DNA from 2 places in the Telluria sp. PB2R4 genome. Region 1 is predicted to be linked to the other one. Evidence: predicted binding sites of a transcription regulator. Region 1 holds the regulator's gene; the other holds the start of a gene.

Evidence for each region. Region 1 encodes sigma-54, which starts transcription at its own class of promoters, with help from an activator protein. Its sites were predicted from a motif close to TGGCANGNAANCTGCTTT; they were not measured.
Region 2: a site for sigma-54 is predicted at 1,560-1,577, ahead of AC56LU_RS00730 (PEP-CTERM sorting domain-containing protein). Genes of this name have one in related genera too.

The regions. Positions count from the first base shown of each region.
Region 1 covers NZ_JCASIC010000003.1:17,569-21,982, forward strand. Annotated here, with positions in the region: gene AC56LU_RS06200 (enoyl-CoA hydratase/isomerase family protein) at 148-1,233, opposite strand; gene hpf (ribosome hibernation-promoting factor, HPF/YfiA family) at 1,374-1,727, opposite strand; gene AC56LU_RS06210 (RNA polymerase factor sigma-54) at 1,786-3,264, opposite strand; gene lptB (LPS export ABC transporter ATP-binding protein) at 3,264-4,046, opposite strand; gene lptA (lipopolysaccharide transport periplasmic protein LptA) at 4,043-4,414, opposite strand, start outside.
Region 2 covers NZ_JCASIC010000001.1:159,335-163,748, reverse strand. Annotated here, with positions in the region: gene AC56LU_RS00740 ([protein-PII] uridylyltransferase) at 1-701, shown strand, start outside; gene AC56LU_RS00735 (pseudouridine synthase) at 723-1,469, shown strand; gene AC56LU_RS00730 (PEP-CTERM sorting domain-containing protein) at 1,610-2,221, shown strand; gene AC56LU_RS00725 (S8 family serine peptidase) at 2,285-4,066, opposite strand; cyclic di-GMP riboswitch class I at 4,148-4,236, opposite strand.

The sequences.
Region 1 (4,414 bases):
GGCGTGCGCCGTCGATCATCGTAGGGTGGGCGGGTCTCCCGCCCGCGCGTTCAACTAACATTTGATCTGCCGGCTCGGCTGATCCACCGTTAACTATCACCGCGTGGGCGGGGGAGCCGCCCACCCTACGGAAAACCGGTATCAGTATCAGGTCAGATGCCGCAGCGGGTGCGCATGCTCCGGCCACACCGGCTCGAAGAACCGCGCCACCATCTCCGGCTTCACCTCGTCGAGCGTCGCCGGATTCCACTTCGGCGTATTGTCCTTGTCGATCACCAGCGCCCGCACGCCTTCCAGCACTTCGCCGTGCTCGAAATTGCGGCGCACCAGGTTGCGCTCCATGCGCAGGCAGTCCGCCACATCCAGCGCCGCGCCGCGTTGCAGGAGTTCGCGCGTTACGCACATCATCAGGGGCGAACGCTGGCGCATTGCCTTCAACGCCTTTTGCGCGAACGGGTTCTCGTCGCGCCCGAGCGAGGCCATGATCGCGCCCACCGTAGCGGCGCCGAAGTGCGCATCGATCACGGCGCGCTGCGCCTGCAGCTCACTCGGTCCGATGCGAGCGGCAAACTGCGCGGCGTAGTTCCGTATCGCCGCCGGCAACTGCGCGCCGGCCGTCGATTCCACCAGCGCCATCAATCCGCCCAGCTGGTCGCCCGGCACGAACACGTCGGCCAGCCCCACGTAGAGCGCATCGGTCGCGCCGATCGTCAGGCCGGTCAGGCCCAGGTATTGTCCCAGCTGGCCCGGCGCGTGCGACAGGAAGTGGCTGCCGCCGACGTCCGGGAACAAGCCAATGTTCACCTCGGGCATCGCCATTTTCGTGCGTTCGGTGACGATGCGCAGGCCGCAGCCAGGGCCGCCCTGGGCGATACCCATGCCGCCGCCCATCACCACGCCGTCCATCACCGCGATGTAGGGCTTCGGATAAAAGTGGATCAGGTGGTTCAGTGCGTATTCTTCGGTGAAGAAGTCTTCCAGCAGCGCGCTGCCGCCCATCGGGCTGGCCTGGCCTACCTCGTGGAAAAAGCGGATGTCGCCGCCCGCGCACAGGGCCTTCTCGCTGCTGCTGGTGATGACCACCGCGTCGATGCCCGCGTCATCCTTCCACTGCAACAGGGTCGCGGTGAGCGCGCGCACCATGTCGAGCGAGAGAGAATTCAGGGCTTTCGGCCGGTCGAGCGTGATGACGCCGGTGCGATTGGCAACGCGGGTCAGGACGGTATCGGTCATGACGGTCTTCTATGATCGAAAAGACATGCATTCTACAGAACATTTGTACAAATACGGAAGCCGGGAAAAGTAACAAGCGTGTACAAAAGCAAAAAGGGCGTCCCCTCAGACGCCCTTGCTTGATGTGCGGCTACCCGTCGTTACGCGGCAGCGGCTTCTCCGATGTCCGGAAGGCGCTTGTGCGCCACGTGGTTATGGTCTTGTAGCATGGATTTGTGCTTTAGAACCTGTCTGTCCAGCCTGTCCATCAGGGTATCAATCGCCGCATACAGATCCTGCGCGGCACTGGCCACGTGCAGAATCTTGCCGGATACCTGTAGGTTGATCTCCGCTTTCTGTCTTTTTTCTTTTTCGGTGAGGTTGTCGATCGCAAGGAACACGTGGGTATCGATGACGTGGTCGAAATGACGGGTGATGCGCTCGAGCTTATTCTGAACGTATTCACGGATGGCGGGGGTAACTTCGAGATGGTGGCCGCTGATTGTGAGGTTCATACACACTCCTTAGGGAAGGTGCCCTGCCCGCGCCACAAGGTGAGAGTGGGCAGTGGCTTTACAGGGATTTGCGGAGGCTGACGGGCGGAATCTTGAGCGCTTCGCGGTATTTTGCAACCGTGCGGCGCGCAATGACCATACCTTGTTCCCCGAGCATCTCCGCGATCTTGCTGTCGGATAGAGGGTTCCTAGGGTCTTCTGCTCCTGTCAATTGCGCAATGAGTGCGCGGATCGCCGTCGAGGAGGCTTCTCCCCCCGCTTCGGTGGCGACGTGACTTCCGAAGAAGTATTTCAGCTCAAACATGCCGTGCGGGGTCAGCATGTATTTCTGAGTGGTTACACGCGAGATTGTGCTCTCGTGTAGGCCTAGTGTATCAGCTATCTCGCGTAAGACAAGAGGGCGCATGGCAACCGCGCCGTGGCTGAAAAAGTTGCGCTGGCGCTCCACAATTGCCTCGGCAACACGCAGGATCGTATCGAAACGCTGGCGCATGTTCTTGATGAGCCACTTGGCTTCCTGCAGCTGCGCGCCCATCTGGCTTTCGCTCTTGCCCTGCTTGAGCAGGTTGGCGTACAGCGAGTTCACACGCAGTTTCGGCATCACGTCCGGGTTCAGGGTGACGGCCCAGCCGCTCTTGGCGCGCCGGACGATCACGTCCGGCACCACGTAGTCGGACACGCCCGAGCCGAAGGCCGCGCCGGGATGCGGATTGCACTGGCGGACCACGGCCTGCACTTCGCGCAGGTCTTCGTCGTCGCAGTCGAGCGCCTTCTTCAGCTTGGTGTATTCGCGCTGGGCGAACCAGGCCAGGTAGCCTTCGACGATCTTCAGGGCCAGGCGCCGCGTCACCATCGGCACGCCCGGCATGCGGCGGATCTGCAGCGCCAGGCATTCGGCCGCGCTGCGCGCACCCACGCCCACCGGGTCCAGGCTCTGCACCAGCGCCAGCGCGCAGCGCAGTTCGTCCATCTCGATCTCGAGTTCTTCCGGCAGCCGCGCATGGATGTCGTCGAGCGGCTCTTCGAGGTAGCCGTTGTCGTCGAGCGCATCGATCACCAGCTCGGCCAGCACGCGGTCGCGCACGCTGCAGCCGGTCAGGCGGATCTGCTCGGCCAGGTGCTCGCGCAGCGTGACGCTGTCGGCTTCGAGCTGCGGGCGTCCGTCCTCGTCGTCGCCGCTGCGCGCGCCGCCGCCTTCGCCGCCCCAGTCGGTATCGCCCTCGCCACGTTCGCCGTGGTCGCCGCCGTCATCCCCGCCCTCCGCCTCCGCCTTGGGGCCGTCCGCGCCCTCCGGTGCCGGCGCCGCGGCCGGCGCGTCGCCATTCGGCGGCGCCGCATTGATGGCGCCGTCGGCCAGCAGCCGCACCGAGCGGTCGAGCGGATCGTCGAGACGTTCGAGCAGCGGGTTGTCGTGCAGGATCTGCTCGATCTCCTGGTGCAGTTCGAGCGTGGACAGCTGCAGCAGGCGGATCGACTGCTGCAGCTGCGGCGTGAGCGCCAGGTGCTGCGAGGTGCGGAGCTGCAGTGACTGTTTCATTACATCCTGAAGTGTTCGCCGAGGTAGACGCGCCGCACGGATTCGTTGGCGATGATGTCGTCGGGCCGTCCCGAGGCCAGCACCGCGCCCTGGTTGATGATGTAGGCGCGGTCGCAGATCCCGAGCGTCTCGCGCACGTTGTGGTCGGTGATCAGGACCCCGATGTTGCGCTCCTTCAGGAAGCGCACGATGCGCTGGATCTCGATGACGGCGATCGGATCGACGCCCGCGAACGGTTCGTCCAGCAGCACGAAGCGCGGGTTGGTCGCGAGCGCGCGCGCGATCTCGACGCGGCGCCGTTCGCCGCCCGACAGCGACAGCGCCGGGTTCTCGCGCAGCTTCTCGATCTGCAGTTCCGCCAGCAGGGTGTCGAGGCGTTCGTTGATCTGGTCCTTGGTGAGCGCCTTGCCGTCCACCCGCTGCAGCTCGAGCACGGCGCGGATGTTCTCTTCCACCGTCAGCTTGCGGAACACCGAGGCTTCCTGAGGCAGGTACGAGAGGCCCAGTACCGCGCGGCGGTGGATCGGCAGGCTTGAAATGTCGGTGCCGTTGATGTCGATGGTGCCGGCGTCCGAGGGCACCAGGCCGACGATCATGTAGAACGAGGTGGTCTTGCCGGCGCCGTTGGGGCCGAGCAGGCCGACCACTTCGCCGCATTCCACCTGCAGCGACACGTCGCGCACCACCAGGCGCTTGCCGTAGCTCTTCTGCAGGCCCTTGACGATCAGGGTGCTGCAGCCTTCGCGCGCGGTGGCGAAGGCGCCGTTCATGGCTGCCGTCATTGCTTGGCGCCCTCTGCTGGCGCCGTGGTCCGGCGCGGCGCGATGATCAGGGTGCCGCGGCCGCCGCCCACCTTGCTGGCGCCGCTGGCGTCGTTGCGCACCTGCGCGACTTCGCGCCGGTTGTCGTAGGAGATGAACGGGCCCTTGATCTCGTTGGTCATGCGCCCGCCCTCCAGCTCGCGCACCTCGGCGGCGGTGAACAGCTTCACCAGCTCGGCGCGCTCGTCATACTCGATGCGCTGGGCCTGGCCCTCGACCCACAGGTCGGGACCGCCGTCGCGCTTCTGGCGGAAGGTGGCGGTCTTGCCGTTGTTGGCGGTGAGGGTCACGCTCATGAAGCCTTCCGGCGTTTCCTTCAACAGGGCGCG
Region 2 (4,414 bases), on a different contig from region 1:
GTTTGCAGGCCGACGCCCACGAGGCGCTGTGGAAGCAGCTCGACGTGGTCTACTTCCTGCGCCACGACGCCTCCGACATCGCCTGGCAGACGCGCGCCCTGCACGACAAGGTCGACAGCGACAGGCCGGTGGTCAAGGCACACCTGGCGCCGATCGGCGCCGGCCTGCAGGTGGCCGTGTACCTCAAGGACCAGCCCGACCTGTTCGCGCGCATCTGCAGCTATTTCGACCGCAAGAACCTGAGCATCCTCGACGCCAAGATCCACACCACGCGCCACGGCTACGCGCTCGACTCCTTCCTCGTCACCGAGGACAACTTCGCCGGCAGCTACCGCGACATCATCAGCCTGATCGAGCACGAACTGTGCGCCCTGCTGGTGACGCAGGAAGCCCTGCCGCCGCCCACGCGCGGGCGCCTGTCGCGCCTGTCGCGAACGTTCCCGGTCACGCCGACCGTCGACCTCAGACCGGACGAGCGCGGCCAGTTCCACGTACTGTCGGTGGCCGCCAACGACCGTCCCGGCCTGCTGTACGCGATCGCCAGCGTGCTGACGCGCTACCGCATCAACCTGCATACCGCCAAGATCATGACCCTTGGCGAGCGCGTCGAGGACGTGTTCCTGATCGACGGCGCCGCGCTGAACAATCCGCGCAGCCAGGTGCAGCTCGAGACCGATTTACTTGACGCCCTCAAGATTTAACCTTTTTTATTTGCATTCCCGATGACCGAACCTGTCCGCCTCTCCAAACGTATGTCCGAACTCGGCCTGTCCTCGCGCCGCGAAGCCGATGACTGGATCGCCAAGGGCTGGGTGCGCGTCGACGGCCAGGTCGTCTCCGAACTGGGCAGCAAGGTGCTGCCGCACCAGAAGATCACGGTCGAGCGCCAGGCCGCCGCCGAGCAGTCCAAGCGGGTCACCGTCCTGATCAACAAGCCGGTCGGCTTCGTCAGCGGCCAGGCCGAGGATGGTTACACGCCTGCGGTCGCCCTGATCAAGCCGGAGAACCGCTGGCCGGACGATCCGTCGCCGGAGCAGTTCCATCCGACCCAGTTGCGCAGCCTGGTGCCGGCCGGCCGCCTCGACATCGATTCGGTCGGCCTGCTGGTGCTGACCCAGGACGGCCGCATCGCCAAGCAGCTCATCGGCGAGAACACCGCAATCGAAAAGGAATACCTCGTGCGGGTGCAGTACAGCAAGCCGGGCACGCTGCCGGATACCGAGCTCCGCAAGCTCAACCACGGCCTGTGGATGGATGGCAAACCGCTGCTGCCGGCCAAGGTGCGCTGGCAGAACGAGGACCAGCTCAGCTTTACCCTGAAGGAAGGCCGCAAGCGCCAGATCCGGCGCATGTGCGACATGGTGGGCCTGAAAGTGCTCGGCCTGAAGCGCGTGCGCATTGGCAAGGTGAAACTTGGCGACTTGCCGCCGGGCCAATGGCGCTACTTGCGTCCGGATGAGCAGTTTTAAGCTCGCCCCTGTCGGGAATATTTACAGTCGGCTGTAACTTTGACTCAACAGTATGAACTACTTTCAGTAAGATCAAACACTTACAAACGACGGCATACTACTTGCATGTACCCCGACACACTTCTAAAACAGGGGGATATATGTCATACAGCAAACTGGTTCGTGGTGCTCTGGTTGCGGCAGCATTTACCGTTAGCAACGCAATGGCAGCTGTCATCACCGTGGATCCGGGCAGTGGTCCTTACGCCGGCAACTCGAATATCGCTACAGAGATCGGGATGATCAACACCGCGTTTGGTGTCAACCTGACCAATTATGCGTGGGCAAAAGTCGAGGGCGACTCGGTAGCGGACACCTTCATCACCGACGGAGACACCGCCCCGGACGGTTCGGCGGCCTACACGATTGATTGGCAAGCCATCCTCGCCAATCCCGACGAGGGCGGCACTGCCGGTACTGGCACATTTAGCGGGTCTCCCAGCTATTTCCTCCTGAAGTTCGGCGCTGGCCAGGGCGGCGGCAACACCACCCCCGATACCTATGTTTTCATGAACATCGCCGACCTTGCCTTGCTGACATTCAGCAGCACGGACATTGACAACCTGCCCCTGAGCCGCCTGAGCCACATCACGATCATTGATGTACCGGGCGGCTCCGGCACCCCGGGCGGTGGCGAGGTACCGGAACCGGCCACGCTTGCCTTGCTCGGCGCCGGTGTTGCCGGGTTCATGCTGCGTCGCCGCCGCCGCTGATCGCGCCCGGCACAGGCAAAAAAATGGCGCCGTCACCGGCGCCATTTGCTTTCACCACTACGATCAGCGGACCGTCACGCTGACGCTGCTGCTGCTGGTGTTGCCTGACGCATCGCGCGCACTCGCGGACACAGTATGCAGGCCCTTGGTCGCCTTCTTGGTATTCCAGTTATACGACAGCGCACCACCCTTGCCGGTCGCCACAGCCTTGCCGTCGATCAGCAGGGTGGTCGTGATGCCGGCGGCGCCCGCGTTGTCCGAGGCGCTCAGGCTCACAGCGACCGGACCGCTGACGCTGCCCCCGTTGACCGGATTATTGATGGCCACCACCGGCGCGGTGGTGTCCTTCGCCACCGACGTCGTGCCGTTGGCCACGTTCACCGACACTGCCGCCGAGCTGCCGCCATTGCCGGCGGCGTCGTAGGCGACGGCCACCAGGCTGTTCATGCCGTTGGCGACGCCGGCCGAATTCCAGCTGAAGCTGTACGGCGCCGCGCTGTCGGTCGCGACGACGGTGCCGTTGACCTTCAGCTCCACCCGGGCCACGCCCACGTTGTCGCTGGCGTTGACGCTGACCGGCACCAGGCCGGACACTGTGCTGCTGCCCAGTGGCGCGGCAATCGCGACGCCTGGGGCGATGCCGTCGACCGGCGCGACATAGGCGCGTGCCGCACTGACGGCGGCCGCGGCGTCAACGCGGCCGTAGCCGAACACCGGATCGCGCCCGGCGGCGCCAAGATCGGCCGCAGTGGAAAACAGCAAGGCTTCGACCTGTTCCGCGCTCAGGTCGGGGCGGGCGGCCATCATCAGCCCAGCCACGCCGGCGCCTACCGGGCTCGCGAACGAGGTGCCGTTCCAGGCCGAGTAACCGAGCGCGTTATTGGTGGTCCAAATGCCGGTACCAGGTGCCGACAGCGACACGAAACTGCCCCAGCTCGAGAAGCTCGACTTGTTGTCGTTGCCGTCGGTCGACGAGACGATGACGAAGGCGTTGTCGGGCGCGACGTTTTCGTCCATGTTGTTATTGCCGGCCGAGACAAATACCAGGCCGCCCTTGCTCTTCATGTAGCGCGAGGCACTCTTTACCGCCGAGCTTCCCGCGATGCCGACGAAACTGATATTGGCGACGCGCGCACCGTTGTCGGCCGCAAACGTGATGCCGCTGGCGATGGCGCTGAAGTAGGCGCTGCAGCCGGTGCTGTCCTTGACGACAATGCGGATCGGCATGATCCGAGCCGCGCCGGCCACGCCGGCAACACCCATTGCATTGTTGGTGCTGGCCGCCGCCGTGCCGGCAACGGCGGTACCGTGGCCGCACAAGTCGGTGACATCGGTGTTGTTGTCCTGGGCATTGAAACCTGCCGTCATGCGGTCCTTCAGGTCCGGATGCGCCACGTTCACGCCAGTATCGAGCACGGCGATCGTGACGCCTGCGCCCTGGGTGCTATCCCATGCGGCCGGTGCGCCGATCTTGTTGATGTGCCAGGCACTGCCGAGGTAGGGATCATTCACGGCCAAGGCAACCGGGACCTTGCGATCGAGTTCGGCGAACTTGAATTCGGGACGGCGCGACAGCTTGGCAACCATGTCCTCTTCCGACTGCCCTGGGGGCAGGTCGATCACATGCAGGCGGCTGTGGCCAAGCTTGCGGCCTTTTCCGTTATGCGACTTGATGATTTTGTCGAACTCGGCGTCTGCGAGGCCGGCACGTGCCTCGACCAGGATGCGGCCACGGGCGAACTCACCCGGTGGCGCGGCAAGTGCTGTCGAAGCACAGGCCAGCGAAGCGATGCCGCAGGCGAGAGCGACTGCGGTCTTGCGGAAGTTGACTGGGTGGAGGTTCATGGCTGCGTATCCTGTTATTAAATAGATGACAGGATCGCGAGCAAGCGAACGGCAGGCACACGGGTGCCGGCGCGAATCGGTTCTGGCAGTCCTGCCGTCATTGGGCGCGAGCGCCCGTTAGACCGTTGACTTTGCGTCCTCCGCTTTCGCGGAGTTTGCCGTTTTCAGATAATGAACCGAGTATAGCCAGCGTCTTTCCAGGTGACAACTGGTTTTAAACAAAGTTGCTGCATTTGTGTGCAATTCCCCCACGTCGGGGGGAGCAGACGTCGCGCCATGCCAGCGCAAAGCCTGTTGTTAACAGCATGTTCACAGCTGTTCCAGTATCGACAACTTCATTTCCAATCT